One region of the Bradyrhizobium sp. B117 genome, then DNA from elsewhere that is predicted to be linked to it. Evidence: predicted binding sites of a transcription regulator. Region 1 holds the regulator's gene; each other region holds the start of a gene.
What was found. The regulator LexA, encoded in region 1, represses DNA repair genes until DNA is damaged. The targets are predictions, from matches to a motif close to TGTTCNNNNTGTGTTCNG.
Positions count from the first base shown of each region.

Region 2: a site for LexA is predicted at 4,005-4,022, ahead of uvrA (excinuclease ABC subunit UvrA). Genes of this name have one in related genera too.
Region 3: a site for LexA is predicted at 2,226-2,243, ahead of ruvC (crossover junction endodeoxyribonuclease RuvC). Genes of this name have one in related genera too.

Region 1 is NZ_CP152414.1:5,018,515-5,024,508, reverse strand. It holds gene AAFG16_RS24655 (alpha-hydroxy acid oxidase) at 1-961, shown strand, start outside; gene AAFG16_RS24650 (HAD family phosphatase) at 970-1,599, shown strand; gene AAFG16_RS24645 (hypothetical protein) at 1,745-1,939, shown strand; gene glp (gephyrin-like molybdotransferase Glp) at 2,161-3,372, shown strand; gene lexA (transcriptional repressor LexA) at 3,549-4,250, shown strand; gene AAFG16_RS24630 (hypothetical protein) at 4,447-4,659, shown strand; gene AAFG16_RS24625 (hypothetical protein) at 4,854-5,288, shown strand; gene AAFG16_RS24620 (ComEC/Rec2 family competence protein) at 5,297-5,994, opposite strand, start outside.
Region 2 is NZ_CP152414.1:5,136,110-5,142,103, forward strand. It holds gene AAFG16_RS25195 (HAD family hydrolase) at 1-264, opposite strand, end outside; gene AAFG16_RS25200 (DinB family protein) at 319-882, opposite strand; gene uvrA (excinuclease ABC subunit UvrA) at 930-3,908, opposite strand; gene AAFG16_RS25210 (outer membrane beta-barrel protein) at 4,245-5,000, opposite strand; gene AAFG16_RS25215 (outer membrane protein) at 5,155-5,844, opposite strand.
Region 3 is NZ_CP152414.1:9,004,927-9,010,920, forward strand. It holds gene ruvB (Holliday junction branch migration DNA helicase RuvB) at 1-851, opposite strand, end outside; gene ruvA (Holliday junction branch migration protein RuvA) at 872-1,489, opposite strand; gene ruvC (crossover junction endodeoxyribonuclease RuvC) at 1,668-2,195, opposite strand; gene AAFG16_RS42855 (YebC/PmpR family DNA-binding transcriptional regulator) at 2,423-3,169, opposite strand; gene AAFG16_RS42860 (methyl-accepting chemotaxis protein) at 3,375-5,117, shown strand; gene AAFG16_RS42865 (methyl-accepting chemotaxis protein) at 5,298-5,994, shown strand, end outside.

The sequences.
Region 1 (5,994 bases):
CATGGCGCTGGACGAGATCGCCTTCCGCCCGCGTGTGCTGCGTGACGTCCGCAAGGTGGACGGCTCGGTCGAGCAGTTCGGTCGCAGGATGCGCCTGCCGGTGGTTCTGGCCCCCGTCGGCGCGCTCGAAATCTTCGACCCCGACGGTGCGGCAAGCGTTGCACGCGCGGCCGGCACCTTCGGTGCGGCGCATATGCTGAGCTCGGTGTCGGAGCCCGGCCTCGAGAAGACCGCCGAGGCCGCCCCCGATGCGCTGCGCCTCTACCAGCTCTATGTCCGCGGTGACGACGCCTTCGTCGCCGATGTCGTCGGCCGCGCCGAGAAGAGCGCCTATGCCGCGTTCTGCCTGACCGTCGACACCGCCCATTACAGCCGTCGCGAACGTGACATCGCCAAGCGCTATGTTCGCGAAAGCCGCCTGCGCGCCACCGGCGGCGATTTCCAGAAGGGGCTGGAGTGGCGGACCGTGAAGATGATCAAGGACAGGTTCAAGATACCGCTGATCCTGAAGGGCATCGCCACCGCCGAGGATGCGCTGATCGCGCTCGACCATGGCGTCGAGTGGATCTACGTCTCCAACCATGGCGGGCGCCAGCTCGATCATGGCCGTGGCGCCATGCATGTGCTCCCTGAGATCGTCGATGCCGTGAAGGGCCGCGCCAAGATCATGGTCGACGGCGGCTTCTGCCGCGGCACCGACATCGTCAAGGCGATCGCGGCGGGCGCGGACATGGTCGGCATCGGCCGGCTGCAATGCTGGGCGCTGGCGGCGGCCGGCGAGGCCGGCGTCACGCGCATGCTGGAACTGCTGGAGGACGAGGTGCTGCGCTGCCTCGGCCTGCTGGGCGCCACCTCCTTCGCCGAGGTCAACAAATCCTGCCTGCATCCGGCGACCGCGACCAATGCGCCAAGCGTGTTCAGCGCATTCCCGCTGTTCGACCACGACCCGTACCGATACTGAGGATAAGGATGCAGGTGACCTCGCTCTCTCCCGGCAGCGCCGATGCGCTTTTGTTCGATCTCGGGCGCGTGGTGCTCGACATCGATTTCTCCAAGGCGATCGATTGCTGGGCGGGGCACGCCGGCTGCAAGCCCGAAGCCATCGTCGCGCGCTATGTGCGCGACGAGGCCTACCGGCTGCACGAGGTCGGCAAGATCACCGACGAGGACTATTTCGCCTCGCTGCGCAACTCACTCGGGATCGGCATTTCCGACGCCCAGTTCCTGGAAGGCTGGAACGCGATCTTCGCCGGCGAGATGCCTGACATAGCCGAGTTGCTGCCGCGCGCGGCGAGGCAAATGCCGCTCTACGCCTTCTCCAACACCAACCGGCCGCATGTGGACTATTTCTCGAAGGAATACGCCGATCTGCTCGGCCATTTCCGCGAGGTCTACCTGTCCTCCAGCATCGGCCTGCGCAAACCCGATGCGGAAGCTTTCGACCATGTCGTCGCCGCTATCGGCGTGCCAGCCAACCGGATCGTATTTTTCGACGATCTTGCCGAGAACATCGAGGGAGCCCGCGCCCGCGGCCTGACCGCGGTGCATGTGACCTCGCCAACCGCCGTCGGGAACGCCTTGAAGGCGCTCGGGGTTTAACGTCCGGTGCCCAGGGGGCCTGGAACTAATCTGACGCAAAATGAGGAACCAAATCACTTTGTGCAATTTTGTACAGAGTTCCCGGAACGAATACGGGCTTCCGGACTCATAAGTCCGTTGGGAATTCTACATCGGGCTTATCGTCGTGTTGGGCAAAACCTACCTCACCAAGCAGGCCTCGCTGCTGATGAAATACGCCAGAACCACCTCGGATTCTGAGCTCTCCGCCAAGCTGATCAGCAAGGCCGCCGACCTGAAATCGCAGGCCGATCCGCTGCCCGACAAGGATCAGAGTCCCAAAGCGCCGGACGTCAGTCCGGACGAGCCGCCGGGGAGTTGACCGATGCTGGCCGTGGCTCTCGTCCTTCTCATCCTCGCCATGGCCATCCTCGTACCGGTCTGTCTGGCCTTCTGGATCATGCCGCGGCGGATTTGACGTCTGTCCTTCACTGCAGAGCGGATGAATCCTCCTGCGTGAGCGCCTTTTTGCCTCAGCGCCTGCACTCGGCTAGAACTCTCGCCGCCGATTTGCCCGAACGGACGCAGCTGGAGTTCTCACCCGTGGCCCTGATGCCGGTTTCTGACGCGCTTGCCGCGGTGCTTGCCGGCGCAGAGCCGCTGCCTGAAGAAACGGTCGCGCTCGACCAAGCCTTCCACCGCGTGCTCGCCCGCGACGTCGCGGCGCGGCGCACGCAGCCGCCGCAGGCGATGTCGGCGATGGATGGCTATGCGGTGCGTGCGGCCGATGCCGCGACAATCGATTCCCAGCTCACCGTGATCGGCGAGGTCGCGGCGGGCCGGCCGTTTGCGGGATCGGTCGGCGCCGGCGAAGCCGTGCGGATCTTCACCGGCGGCGTCGTTCCCGACGGGGCCGACGCAGTCGTGATCCAGGAGGACACAGTTGCGGATGGGAGGCGCATCACGATCAAGGAAACGGCCGTGACGGGGCGACACATCCGCCCGGCCGGCGTCGATTTCCGCGCGGGCGACGTGCTGCTGCGCAAGGGTATCCGGCTGACCGAGCGCGACCTCGCGCTCGCCGCCGGCATGAATCACCCGCTTCTGCCCGTCCGCCGCCGCCCGAAAGTCGCGATTCTCGCCACCGGCGACGAGCTGGTGATGCCGGGCACCACGCCTGGCCCCGGCCAGATCGTCTATTCCAACGGCTACGCCCTGCACGCGCTCGCCCGCAGTGAGGGCGCCGATACCGTCGATCTCGGTGTTGCCGCCGATACCCTGGACGCCACCACCGCGGGCATCCGCCGCGCCCGCGAGAGCGGCGCCGACATCCTGATCACCACCGGCGGCGCCTCGGTCGGCGACCACGATCTGGTCCAGCAGGCGCTGAAGGCCGAGGGCATCGCGATGACGTTCTGGAAGATCGCAATGCGGCCCGGCAAGCCGATGATGCATGGACACCTGGCGGCGATGCGCGTGATCGGCCTGCCCGGCAATCCCGTGTCATCCTATGTGTGTGCCTTCCTGTTCATGGTGCCGCTGATTCGCGCGCTGTCGGGCCGTTCCGCGATTCACCATCGCCGCGAGCGCGCGGTGCTCGGCCGCGATGTCGGCGCCAACGACCAGCGCGAGGATTATCTGCGCGCGCGCCTGGAAACGCGCGACGACGGCACGCTGATCGCCCTTCCCGTCAATCACCAGGATTCCTCGCTGCTTGCGAATCTCGCTGCGGCACAGGCACTTCTCGTGCGCGCGCCGTTCGCGCCGAAGGCCGAAGCCGGCACACCTTGCGAGGTGCTGCGCCTGCCGGTCTGAACGCGCAGGCCACACGCGTGGCGCGAACTTTGTCGCGTTCACGGTAAATTAAGCAGTTGCGGAACATGTATCGAACATATAGTGTCCGTTCATGATTTGTTTCGAGCATGCAGCGGCTTATCGCTGAATTCATCGTCTCGGAATCGAACGACATCAACCGGGGGATTTTGGTCGAGATGTTAACGCGCAAACAGTACGAGCTCCTGCGGTTCATCAGCGAGCGACTGAAGGAAAGCGGCGTGCCGCCATCCTTCGACGAGATGAAGGACGCGCTCGACCTGCGCTCGAAATCAGGCATCCATCGCCTGATCACCGCGCTCGAGGAGCGCGGCTTCATCCGCCGCCTGCCCAACCGCGCCCGCGCCATCGAGGTGATCAAGCTGCCTGAGCTGCAGGCCGCCGCCGGCAATCGTCGCGGCTTCACGCCGAGCGTCATCGAGGGCAACCTCGGCAAGGTCCGCACGACCTCCAGCCCGCCCGCGGACGAGGGCGAGCGTCCCGTCGCGGTGCCCGTGATGGGCCGTATCGCGGCCGGCACGCCGATCGAGGCGTTGCAGACCCGCAGCCACACCATTAGCGTCCCGCCCGACATGCTCGGCTCTGGCGAGCACTACGCGCTCGAAGTGCGCGGCGATTCCATGGTGGAAGCCGGCATACTCGACGGCGACATGGCGCTGATCCAGCGCAACGAGAGCGCCGACACCGGCGACATCGTGGTGGCGCTGATCGACGACGAGGAAGCGACCTTGAAGCGCTTCCGCCGCCGCGGCGCCTCGATCGCGCTCGAGCCCGCCAATGCGGCCTATGAGGTACGCATCCTGCCGCCGAACCGGGTCAAGATTCAGGGCAAGCTGATCGGGCTTTATCGGAAGTACTGATACCGGAAGTACTGAGCGCGCTGTCCGCGCGCTTCGATCGGCATCGCCGACCAGAGATCGGAGCGGATGATTGTCCGCTCGCGCTGGATAGTCTTTCTGGTTTCGCGCAGATTATCCGGCCCCTCCCCCGGCGCTACATCCTCGCCACACCGCACGAAGCAGCACGGCTTCGGCTGCGAAGGTTCGAGGAGACCTCATGCGCAAGATCATCCTGAGCACAGTAGCCGCGGTGCTGGTCGCAGCATCAGCGTCGCAAGCCGTTGCCGCACCATCGCACCGCCATGTCCGCAAGGACGTGGCCAAGGAGACTGCAATGAGCGAGCAAGTCCGAAACGCGCGCAATGCGCTGACGCAAACGTCACAAGCGGTCTGGCCAAATTCCGGCTGGTCGGCTCCGGCTGGCCGCTGATACCCCCACCGAATGCACGAAAGCAGACTTTGTTCCCAGCGGATTCGGGAAAGATAATGTGATCGCACGCTGCGGCAGCGAGCCGCAGATTTGCCTACAACCGCGCAGACGCTATTATGCTTCCACTCTGATAGAGGCCTGCGCCTCGTAAGACAGAGGCACGGGTTGCTATCTCCGCATGAGGAGCACCCACGATGTGTGACTACAGCCTGCATGCCGTCGCATCGCGCCCTGCCGAGGTCGGCGAGACGATCGTGACGACAACGTTCCGCGGCACCTCGACGCGCGGCTTTGCCTCCGCGGCCGATCCGACCGTCGCGGTCTGCCTGCTGCCGGGAACGGAGCTCGCCTTCGCCGACAACGTCCGCTACGACAATCGCTGGATCTGGACGCGCACCGTCAATTCGCGCGTCGGCAAGTTCGGCAAGATCGATCCGCACATTCCCGATCGCCATCATGACGCGATCGAATTCCCCGACGGCAAATACGTGCTGGTGACACAGCTCGTCGAAGGCCAGCAGGCAACCGTGCTGCAACTGCCCGTGACCCAGCCGCTGAGCGAGCGCGAGCACAAGCCGCAGGTCGGTGTCGACAGCCGGCCGACAACGCCGCGTCTGCCGATCGGTTGAAATAGATCCTAGTCCTCCGCCGCAAGGTCGGCCTCCGACGGTGTTGCGTCCCGGACGCGCGGAGTTCCAGACGGTGGCAAGAGGGTCAGTTCGGAAACGCCCTCGCCGGCAGCAGCCGGCGACCAGGGGCGATTTGCGCCCCTCGCTTTCACCGCCAGCACCGCAAATCCCTCACCAGCTTGTGTCAGCGCCAGCGCGCCCTGCCTCGTCAGACGCTGCCGGTCGACCACCATCGCCGCGCAATCCGGCGGCGCGGGCCTTGCCGTCACCACCAATGCAGCGCGACTGCAATCATCCGCCAGCGCGTCGATCCGCAGGGACAGCGCCACCAGCCGCCCGTCGGCGAGCGGCGTGACGCAGCCGGCCTCGTCGCATGACACGCCGTCAGCCAGCGCGGCACTGCCGGCGTCACGCACATCGGCGTCGGCAGCCAACCATTCCTTGAGCAGAAAACCGTCCTTGCTGGCCCTGATCAGGTGCAGGTGCCCGTCCCGCCCCCGCACCGCGACGCTCTGGCCGTCCCCGGCAATTAAAATGTCCGGTTGGCGTGCCGACAGGCCCCAGAGGATCGCCGCCAGCAGCACCACGGCGCCGGACCAGCGCAGCGGCGTGCGCAACAGACCCATCACGATGACCCCGAGGCTCGCCGCAATCAGCGGGCCTATGCCGAAGGCGGGGATGCTGCCGACAGCGCCCGGCAGTCCCG
Region 2 (5,994 bases), 120 kb from region 1:
GCCTGCAAACAGCGGAATCTCGCTAGCCGCCTCCGCCTTAAGCCGCCGCGCATGCCGCGCGATCGCCGGCAGCTTCCACAAGGGCACCTCGAGCCGGGCGAGGATCTCCCGTGACGAGGCATGCCGCAGCCCCTCGACGTCCTCATCGGCGACGCGGCGAAAGCCGAAGCGATCGGCGACGTCGTTGATGGTGCGCAGGAACCAGGGGAAGCTGTCGACGAGCGTGCCGTCGAGGTCGAAGATGGCGAGGGCGTAGGGAGGCATCGGGGGAGCTGACGACGGGTATCAAGGGCAGGCGAACGCTGTCCGGTTCATCCCCTATGATATCCAAACGGTGCTCTCGGTCCAGCCGAGGTCGGCAAACTCGGCGGCCCGGAGCGGTGCTTCTCCCTCCGCGAAGAATTCATCGAGTTGAGGCGGTGCGACGGCCGTTGCGGACAGCATGGCGTTCGCCTGCCCGCGATGATGGATCTGATGCTGAAAGAGATGCATGAGCAGCCGATCGCGGCGTTCGGTCTGAATCCGCGAATCGCGGTTGATCCTGACGACCCCGTCGAGAAGGTCGGCCGTCAGCGCATCGCAGACTGCGATCAACCGCCTGTCGATCGCGGCTTGGGCGGGCTTCAACGCGGCCAGCGTTGGGTACGGGACTTCGTTCTTCCAGGCCGCAGGTCCGAGCCATCCACCCTCCAGCGCATCGACATAGAAGAGGTCGATGACATAGATATGGTTCAGCGTGCGCTGCAGGCTCGGGAAAAAGCCGGTTCGCTCGGCTTCAAAATCGCCCTGGCTCAAAGCGGTGCAGGCAGTCAGCAGCCGGTGGTTCGCCCAGGCATTGTTGTGGGCGAAGGCGCGGTAGGTTTGCACAAAGCCAGCGGACAAGCTTGATCTCCCTTGGACCAATCGTCGGCGGATTTCGCTCGGTTCGCTTACTCCGCCGCCTCGCTCGTGCTCCTTCGCTTCGGCTTCCGTGCCTTCTTCAGCACCGGCTCCAGGAACTTCCCCGTGTAGCTCCGCGGCGCCTTGGCGATATCCTCCGGCGGACCCCAGGCCACGATCTCGCCGCCGCCGTCGCCGCCTTCGGGGCCGAGGTCGATGACCCAGTCGGCGGTCTTGATGACCTCGAGATTGTGCTCGATCACCACGACCGTGTTGCCCTGCGCGACCAGCTCGTGCAGCACCTCCAGCAGCTTCTTGACGTCGTGGAAGTGCAGGCCGGTGGTCGGCTCGTCCAGGATGTAGAGCGTGCGGCCGGTGGCGCGCTTTGACAGCTCCTTTGCCAGCTTGACGCGCTGGGCTTCGCCGCCGGAGAGCGTCGTGGCCTGCTGGCCGACATGGATGTAGTCGAGGCCGACGCGGTGCAGGGTCTGGAAGGTCTCGCGCACGCGCGGCACCGCCTTGAAGAACTCGGCGGCTTCCTCGACGGTCATGTCGAGCACGTCGGCGATGGACTTGCCCTTGAACAGGACCTCCAGCGTCTCGCGGTTGTAGCGCTTGCCCTTGCAGACGTCGCAGGTGACGTAGACGTCGGGCAGGAAGTGCATCTCGATCTTGATGACGCCGTCGCCCTGGCAGGCCTCGCAGCGGCCGCCCTTGACGTTGAAGGAGAAGCGGCCGGGTTCATAGCCGCGCGCTTTCGCTTCGGGGAGGCCGGCGAACCATTCGCGGATCGGCGTGAAGGCGCCGGTATAGGTCGCCGGGTTCGAGCGCGGGGTGCGGCCGATCGGCGACTGGTCGATGTCGATGATCTTGTCGATGTGCTCGAGGCCCTCGATGCGGTCGTGCGGCGCCGCGCCCTCGCTGGCATTGTTCAGCTTGCGGGCGATGGCGCGGTAGAGCGTGTCGATCAGCAGCGTCGACTTGCCGCCGCCGGAGACGCCGGTGACGCAGGTGAACAGGCCGAGCGGAATCTCGGCGGTGACGTTCTTGAGGTTATTGCCGCGCGCGTTCACCACCTTGATGGTCCGGCGGTGGTTGGGCGGACGCCGCTCCGGCACCTCGACCTCGAGCTCGCCGGTGAGGTACTTGCCGGTCAGTGATTTCGGGTTGCGCATGATCTCGGCGGGCGTGCCTTCGGCGACGATGTGGCCGCCATGCATGCCGGCGCCGGGGCCGATGTCGAGCACGTAGTCGGCGAGGCGAATGGCGTCCTCGTCATGCTCGACCACGACCACGGTGTTGCCGAGGTCGCGAAGCCTCTTGAGAGTATCGAGCAGGCGCGCGTTGTCGCGCTGGTGCAGGCCGATCGAGGGCTCGTCCAGCACGTAGAGCACGCCCGTCAGGCCCGAGCCGATCTGCGAGGCCAGGCGGATGCGCTGGCTCTCGCCGCCGGACAGCGTGCCGGAGGAGCGGGACAGAGTGAGGTAGTTGAGGCCGACGTCGAGCAGGAAGGTGAGGCGCTCGCGGATCTCCTTGAGGATGCGGCCGGCGATCTCCTTCTGCTGCGCGTTCAGCGCGTCCGGCACGGTCTCGAACCAATCTCCGGCCTTCTTGACCGACAGCTCCGAGATCTCGCCGATATGCTTAGCCCCGACCTTGACGCAGAGCGCCTCGGGTTTGAGCCGGAAACCGTTGCAGGCGCCGCAGGGCACGTCGTGGAAATACTTTGCGAGCTCCTCGCGCGCCCACTCGCTCTCGGTTTCCCGATAGCGGCGGTTGATGTTGGTGATCACGCCCTCGAACGGCTTCTTGGTGTCGTAGGAACGGACGCCATCCTCGTAGGAGAACTTGATCTCGTCCTCGCCGGAGCCGTGGAGGATCGCGTTCTGCGTCTTCTTCGGCAGATCCTTCCATTTGGTGGTCAGCGTGAACTTGTAGTGCTTGCCGAGCGCGGTCAGCGTCTGCGTGTAGTAGGGTGACGACGACTTAGCCCAGGGCGCGATCGCGCCCTTGCCGATGGCGAGCTCCTTGTCGGGGATGACGAGGTCCTCGTCGACATGCTGCTCGACGCCGAGGCCGCCGCAGGCCGGGCAGGCGCCATAGGGATTGTTGAACGAGAACAGGCGCGGCTCGATCTCGGGGATGGTGAAGCCGGAGACGGGGCAGGCGAACTTTTCCGAGAACAGGATGCGCTCGGGGCCGCTCTTGTCGTGGATCTTTGCGGTCTTCTTCTTCTCCTCCGCGGGCGCGGCCGCTGCGGGCGCGTCGGCGAACTCGACGACGGCGAGGCCCTCGGCGAGCTTCAGCGCGGTCTCGAAGCTTTCAGCGAGGCGCTGGCCGATGTCGGCGCGGACCACGATGCGGTCGACCACGACGTCGATGTCGTGCGGGAATTTCTTGTCGAGGCTAGGGGCTTCGGCCAGCTCGTAGAAGGTGCCGTCGATCTTGACGCGCTGAAAGCCCTTCTTGAGCCATTCGGCGAGCTCCTTGCGGTACTCGCCCTTGCGGCCGCGCACGACTGGGGCGAGCAGATAGAGGCGGGTGCCTTCCGGCAGCGCCAGCACGCGGTCGACCATCTGCGAGACGGTCTGGCTCTCGATCGGCAGGCCCGTGGCCGGCGAATAGGGCACGCCGACGCGCGCCCAGAGCAGGCGCATGTAGTCGTAGATCTCGGTGACGGTGCCGACGGTCGAGCGCGGATTCTTCGAGGTCGTCTTCTGCTCGATCGAGATCGCCGGCGACAGGCCGTCGATCTGGTCGACGTCAGGCTTCTGCATCATCTCCAGGAACTGGCGGGCATAGGCCGAGAGCGACTCGACGTAGCGCCGCTGGCCCTCGGCATAGATGGTGTCGAAGGCGAGCGAGGATTTGCCGGAGCCGGAGAGGCCCGTGAACACCACGAGCTTGTCGCGGGGAATCTCGACGTCGATGTTCTTGAGGTTGTGCTCGCGCGCGCCACGGATCGTAATTGCGCGCAGGCTCGAGCCCGCGTTCTGTTGTTGGCGCTTCGCCTTGATCACTTCATCCATCCGAGTTGCCCTCAAGGAATCCCATGGGTGCGCGACCGCGCCAACGCTGGAGGCGCGCTTCGCCCGGAACCGGGATCGGCGCCGATGGGTATGGCAGCGAACGTAGGAAGAACGAGAGCGGATTTCCAGTGGACTTTGCGAATCGTCAACGGATTGTTTGCGCGCTGGCGGCATCTGGCAGGAGCAAGGGCCTCCGGAACAGGCGAAGGGCCGGCGCGAGGCCGGCCCTTCGTTCGCGGTTGAGTGCGGAGCTGGGGAATCCGCGCTGGAGCAGGACTGGCAGTGTCGGACTCGGAATTCGGACTTGGAGTATTGGGGAGTTCCTGCGGGCCTGCCTCAGTATTTGGCGACGACCGGACCGCCCCAGCGGTAGTTGACGCGGATCAGGCCGATATCGATGTCCTGGCCGATCCGGTCGGTGTGCGCCGCCAGGCCGCCGACCAGCGTGGCGAAAGCGGCGCCATGGTGGCCGAGGAAGATGTGGTTGTATTCGCCGCCGACCGTCCAATTTTCGGTAAATCCGTACTCGATGCCGAAGCCGGCGGAGTAGCCCCAGCGGGTCTGGTTGACACTGTTGAATGCTGGCGCGCCCGCGCCCGGAACGAAAGTATCGTACTGGTCGTGGGCCACCGCCGCGCCGGCCTTGCCGTAGAACAGCAGGCTGTTCACGGCGTAGCCGAGCTGACCGGTGAACAGGCCGAAGCTGTTGATCTTGGTCTGGTTGGTCAGCGGCGCCAGCACCACGCTGACATTGCTGCCCTTGAAGTCGGCCCAGTTGCCCTGGCCTTCCACACCGAGAACCCAGTGGCCCTTCTGCCAGCGATAGCCGATCTGGCCGCCGACGGTGCCGCCGCTCGCGTTGTGACAGCCTTCGCCGATCGGCGGGTCGACCGCGACGCGGCCCGCATTGGAGATGCCCCAGCAGGAATGGGCGAGGCCGCCGCCGCCATTGATGCCGACATAGGCGCCGGTCCAGTCATAGGCGAGCACGGGCGCCGCCGGCGCCTTGTACAGCGGCAGATCGGCAGCACCGGCCGGTGCGAGCGCGCCGAGCGCGAGCAAGCTGACCGAGGCTAGCACCAACGTCTTCATGTCAATTCCCCAACGGACCAGAGCCAATCAGCGGCGCGCTATGCACACCGCACTCTCGATTCCATGACGGTTGGGCGCGAGGTCGCGCGAAAACAAAAAGGCCGGCGCGAGGCCGGCCTTCCGTGACGATGTGACGTCGGTCGTGAGACGAAGCTCAGTACTTCGCGACGACCGGGCCGCCGAAGTGATAGTTCACGCCGACCTGGACGGTATGAAGGTTGAGCGTGCCCGTGGGCACGATGCCCGAGAAGTAGGTCTCGCCGCCGAGGCTGCGATAGAGGTACTCGCCCTTGACCGACCACTGCGGAGCGAAGAACGCCTCGACACCCGCACCGACGGTCCAGCCGGAGTGGAACTTGCTGTCGGAGACCGAGAGGGCACCCAGGCTGGCGGTGAGCTTGTTGTCGATCCAGGCGTAACCACCGGTGCCATAGAACAGGACGTTGTTGACGGCCCAGCCGATGCGGCCGCGCACGGTGCCCATCGCGTCGGTCTTGGAGCTCAGCGAGGCGGGGATGCCACCGACGCCGGCGACGAAAACCGTACCAGCGGCCGAGGCGCTGACGTCAGCCCAGGCGCCGTCGGCTTCAACGCCGAACACGACGTTGCCGGTCTGCCAGTTGTAGCCGGCGGTGCCGCCGACGAAGCCACCCTTCATCTTTGGGTCGCCCGAGCCGTTTTCCCAGGCGCCGCCGCCGACGATACCGAGGTAGAAGCCGGTCCAGTTGTAGACCGAGGCCACAGCCACCGGAGCCTTGGTGTAGGGGCGGGCCGCGAGATCAGCCGCCGACGCGGGGGCAGCGAGAGCGAACAAACAGGCCGAAGCCAACAAAACTTTCTTCATTTCAACCAAAATCCCAGTCCCAGTTTCTGTTGTTGCCTTCCGCGCGCAGAAGGGTATCGGACGCCGTGGTCCAACTGGCGGCGTGCTTACACCACCAAATCCGCAAGTTGTGTCTCTCAAAAGCCACAACAGTCACAAAACGTAACGATT
Region 3 (5,994 bases), 4.0 Mb from region 1:
GACAGCGCCGCGGCCATCGTCTCGACCCCGACCGGGCCGCCGCCATAGTTGAGCGCGATGGTCGAGAGATAGCGGCGGTCCATGGCGTCCAGGCCCGCCGCGTCGACCTCGAGCGCGCTCAGCGCGTGGTCGGCGATCTTGCGGTCGATCTTGTCGGCATTGGCGGCTGAAGCGAAATCGCGCACGCGGCGGAGCAGACGGCCGGCGATGCGCGGCGTGCCGCGGGCGCGGCGCGCGATCTCGTTGGCGCCATCAGTGCTCATGCCGACATTGAGCACGCGCGCGCCACGAGTGACGATGCTCTCGAGCTCCTCGATCGTGTAGAAATTGAGCCGGACCGGAATGCCGAACCGGTCGCGCAAAGGATTTGTAAGCAGGCCGGCGCGCGTGGTGGCGCCGACCAGGGTGAATTTCGACAGCTCGATCTTCACCGAGCGCGCCGCCGGTCCCTCGCCGATGATGAGGTCGAGCTGAAAGTCCTCCATCGCGGGATAGAGCACTTCTTCGACCGCGGGGCTGAGGCGATGGATCTCGTCGATGAACAGCACGTCGCGCTCTTCGAGATTGGTGAGCAGCGCGGCGAGATCGCCGGCCTTGGCGATGACAGGGCCTGACGTCGCACGGAAGCCGACGCCGAGCTCCTTGGCCACGATCTGCGCCAGCGTGGTCTTGCCGAGGCCGGGCGGACCGACGAACAGCACGTGATCGAGCGCCTCGCCACGCTTGCGCGCCGCCTCGATGAAGATCGAGAGGTTCTTGCGCGCCTGCTGCTGGCCGACGAAGTCGGACAGCGATTGCGGTCGCAGCGCAGTGTCGCCGACATCGTCGCTGCGGCGCTCGGGCGAGACCATGCGATTGGCCTTGGAGTCGCTCACTTCGCGAGCTCCTTCAGGCCGAGGCGAATGAGCTGCGCGGTCTCGGCGCCTTCACCCGCGCTGCGCGAGGCTGACGCGATGGCCGCGGCGGCCTGCGGCTGGCCATAACCCAGATTGACCAGGGCGGAGATCGCATCCGCAACGGGGCGCGGCGCGCGCTGGTCGTCGACGGCACCGGCAAGATGAACCACGGCCGGATCGACATTGGCAAAGGCCGGCGCCTTGTCCTTCAATTCGGTGACGATGCGCTCGGCGACCTTGGGTCCGACGCCGGGCGTACGCGCCACCGCGGCCTTGTCGCGCAGCGCAATGGCGTTGGCGAGATCGGCCGGCACCAACGTGCCGAGCACCGCGAGCGCGACCTTGGCGCCGACGCCCTGCACGGTCTGGAGCAGGCGAAACCACTCGCGCTCCTGATCGGTGCGGAAGCCGAACAGTTTTATCTGGTCCTCGCGGACATAGGTCTCGATCGACAGCACGGCGGCTTCGCCGGGCGAGGGCAGATGCTGCAGCGTGCGCGACGAGCAGTGCACCTGATAGCCGACGCCGCCGACGTCGAGAATCACAAAATCCTCGCCGTAGGAATCGATCAGGCCCTTGAGCTTGCCGATCATCGTGAGACCTCGGTCGCGGCAGGCGCTTCTCTTTCGTCATGGCCGGGCTTGTCCCGGCCATCCACGACTTCGCGATCAGCAAGAAAGAACGTGGATGCCCGGCACATAGGCGAGCGAAGCGACGCCGTCCTTCGGACGGCTATGCCCGGGCATGACGGCAGTGATACGCGGCGTACGATCATAACCCCGCCACCTTCAGCCTGAGCGCCGTGCTTTGGCGGTGGTGGGCGTGGGTGATGGCGATGGCGAGCGCGTCGGCGGCGTCCGCGGACGGCGGCTCGGCTTTCGGCAGCAATATCTTCAGCATCATCGCAATCTGTTGCTTGTCGGCGTGGCCGGCACCGACCACGGTCTTCTTGACCTGGTTCGGCGCGTATTCGGCGACAGAGATGCCGAACATTGCGGGCGCCAGCATGGCGACGCCGCGGGCCTGGCCGAGCTTCAGCGTCGCGACGCCGTCCTTGTTCACAAAGGTCTGCTCGACCGCTGCTTCCATCGGCCGGTGGCTGGACAGGACGGAAGCGAGCCCCTCGTGGATCGCGAGCAGTCGGCTCGACAGCGGCAGATCGTCCGGCGGTTCCACCGAACCGCAGGCGACGTAGATCAGACGATTGCCCTCAGCCTCGATCACGCCCCAGCCGGTGCGGCGCAGGCCGGGGTCGATGCCGATGATGCGAACGGGGCCACGAATCGGGAGCGCGGTCATGGGCCAGTGATAGCGGCTGGCTGCGATGGGGGAAACAGAAACAGAACGGAAGTAACAGGGGAAAGGCAGATGGTCGGATGGCATCCGCCCTGCATTCCGCCGTCATACCCCGCGAAAGCGGGGTATCCAGTACGCCGCGGCCTATCCGTACCCCTCAGGCGTCTCGGAGTACTGGATCGCCCGCTTTCGCGGGCGATGACAGCGAATGTGGGGCAGACGATCGAGCCTTAGCCGCCCATCTTCGCGACCAGCGCGTCCGACACCTCGAAATTGGCATAGACGTTCTGGACGTCGTCGTGCTCGTTGAGCAGGTCCATCAGCTTGAGCAGCTTCTCGCCGGTCTCGTCATCGACGGCGACCGTGTTCTGCGGCTTCCAGATCAGCGCGGCCTTGCGCGGCTCGCCGAACTTGGCCTCCAGCGCCTTGGCGACGTCGCGATAGCTCTCGGTCGAGGCGTAGATCTCGTGGCCGCCTTCGCCGGAGACGACGTCGTCGGCACCGGCCTCGATCGCGGCATCGAGCACTGCGTCGTCATCGGCAACGCTGCGATCGTACTCGATGATGCCGGTGCGGTCGAACATGAAGGAGACCGAGCCGGTTTCGCCGAGATTGCCGCCCGACTTGGTGAAGAAGGAGCGGATGTCGGAGGCGGCGCGGTTGCGGTTGTCGGTCAGTGCCTCGACGATGACGGCGACACCGCCCGGGCCGTAGCCCTCGTAGCGGATCTCGTCATAGTTCTCGCCGTCGCTGCCGAGCGCCTTCTTGATGGCGCGCTCGATATTGTCCTTCGGCATGTTCTCCTGGCGCGCGGCGATCACGGCGGCGCGCAGGCGGGGGTTCATGGCGGGGTCAGGCGTGCCGAGCTTGGCGGCGACGGTGATTTCGCGCGCCAGCTTGCCGAACAGCTTCGACTTTTGCGCATCCTGCCGCCCCTTGCGGTGCATGATGTTCTTGAATTGGGAATGTCCGGCCATGCGTGGTCTCGTAAAGGAATCGTGCGCCAAGGTGAGCTTAGGGAAGCGCGGCCTTATAGGCCGTCCACCCACCGGAATGAAAGGGGCTCTACGACTTTAAGGTAACACCGTATTGGCCCCTGCCTAGAGGTCAGGCACCGTTAACCCTGATTTCATTCCGGACTGCGAAAATAGCGCCCGACCGTTCCCCGACAAGAGAAACCCGATGGCGTTCGGACTATTTCGGAAGCGTCTGCCGGAGATGGCTGCGCCCGCCCCGGAGGCTGCACAGCCGGCGGCCCATTCCGAGCCCACGCCGGCTGCCGAGGCTGATTCGGCCCGGGAGATCCTGGAACTGCTGGAACTCGAGCTCGGGGCGATGATCCGCCAACTCGAGCGCGCCGCCAATTCGGTGGCCGGCGGCGCCGAGGCGACCGCCGCGACGCTGGCCGCCATCCGCGACCGTACCGACGCCCTCACCGGCCGCACCAACGCCGCGCAGTCGACCGCCTCGACCTTCGCCCATGCCGCCGACAAATTCACCCAATCCGCGCAAGGCATCGGCGCCCAGGTCCGCGCGGCTGCCAAGCTCGCCGACGAGGCCAGCACCGCCGCGCAGGAAGCCCGCGCCAATGTCGACCGCCTGCGCGAGTCCTCCGCGGCGATCGGCAACGTCGTCAACCTGATCGCGCAGATCGCGCGACAGACGACGCTGCTCGCGCTCAACTCGACCATCGAGGCCGCGCGCGCGGGCGCGGCCGGCAAAGGCTTTGCGGTCGTCGCCACCGAGGTGAAGGCGCTCGCGGTGCAGACCCAAGGCGCCACGGAAGAGATCTCCAAAAAGATCGACGCGCTGCAGCGCGATGCCGCCGGCTCCGCCGACGCCGTGCACCGCATCTCGCAGGCGATCGAAGCGATCCGCCCGGTGTTCGACACCGTCAACGGCGCGGTCGCCGAGCAGAACGCCACCACCAGCGAAGTCTCCGGCAATGCCGCGAGCGCGTCGGAGTTCATCATCTCGGTCGGCGAGAGCGCGGCCGAGATCGACGCCGCGACGAAGGCCGCCGAGACCCATGGAGAGAACGTCGCCAGTGCCGGCAAGGCCGTCACCACCTTCGCACAGAAGCTGAAATCGCGCTGCGCGGTGCTGCTGCGCCAGAGCGAGCACGACGACCGCCGCAAGACCGAGCGGCTGCCCTGCCATCTCAAGCTCGAAACGACGCGCGGCGTGATGCCGGTCTACGAGATTGCGATGGACGGCGTGCTGATCGGCGGCGCCGACGCTGGACGGCTGGCACCGCACACGATGATCGAAGGCAGCCTCGAAGACGTCGGCACCTGTCGCCTGCGCGTGATCGAGCAGTCCAAGGCCGGCGCCCGCGCGCAGTTCGTTGCTCCCAATGCCGAGCTCACCGAGAAGATCGAGGACAGGCTCTGGTCGATCCACGAGGAGAACACCGAGTTCGTCACCCGCGCCATGGAGGCGGGCAACGCGCTGACCCAGATCTTCGAGCAGGCAATCGCGCGCGGCGAGGTCAAGGTCGACGACCTCTTCGACACCGATTACGCGGACATCGCCGGCACCAATCCGCAGCAATACCGCACCCGCTATCTGGACTGGGCCGACCGCGCGCTGCCGCCGTTCCAGGAGGCCTTTCTGGCCAAGGAGCCACGGATGGCGTTCTGCGCCATGGTCGACCGCAACGGCTTCCTGCCGGTGCACAACAAGATCTATTCGCATCCGCAGCGGCCGGGCGATGTCGCCTGGAACACGGCCAACAGCCGCAACCGGCGGATCTTCAACGACCCGGCGGGGCTCGCCGCCGCGCGCAACCTGCGATCTTACCTGGTCCAGAGCTATGCGCGCGACATGGGCAACGGCAACACCGTGATGATGCGCGAGATCGACGTCCCGATCCGCATCCGGGGCCGGCACTGGGGCGGATTCCGCACGGCCTACAAGCTCTAGCGCATGGCCCGCAGCGGTCTTTCGACCAGACCATGCGCACTCCAAAGAACCAGGGCGCAAATTGCGCCCTAGTGCACGCTCAGGCAAGACGCCCGCCGCGAATCATCCTTTAAGGTCGGATTTGGAATGGGAATGCCGCGTGGAGCCGGCGTACGGCTCCGACTGGAGGACCCTCGAGACATGTCCGTCGCACAACTTGCAGTTATGGACACCGGCTCCAACCGGACGCTGGCTGAACGGCTGATCGACCAACTCGCCGACCGCATCGGCGGCCTCGGCGTCGAGCTCGCCGACATCGCCGGCAACGTCCAGGAAGTCGCAAACCGCGTCGCCAACCAGTCGGAACGGTTCCACCATCTCCAGAAGACGGCGGAGACGATGGTCTCGGCCAATCACGACATCGCCAACGCATCGCAGGCGGTGCAGTCGACGACGTCGGCCGCGGTCGGCGAGATCGCGCAGTCGCGCAACGCGGTCGACACCGCCGTCAGCCACATCTCCGAGCTGGTCGCAGCCGTCGAACGTATCGAGGCTCGCTTGAGCGCGGTCGGCTCGGCGCTGGCGCAAGTCGCAAAAGTGTCCGGCTCGATCGAGGCGATCGCCAAGCAGACCAACCTGCTTGCGCTGAACGCAACCATCGAAGCGGCGCGCGCAGGCAATGCCGGCCGCGGCTTCGCGGTGGTCGCGAGCGAGGTGAAGAACCTCGCGGAGGCCACCCGCCAGGCCACGCACCAGATCTCCGACACCGTGCGCGACCTCGATGGCCAGATCGAAGGCCTGATCGGCGAGAGCAGCGATGCCTCGCAGCGCGCGAAGACCGCAGGCGAAGGTGCCCAGCAGATCTCCGGCATCATCTCGCGCGTGCAGCAGGGCTTTG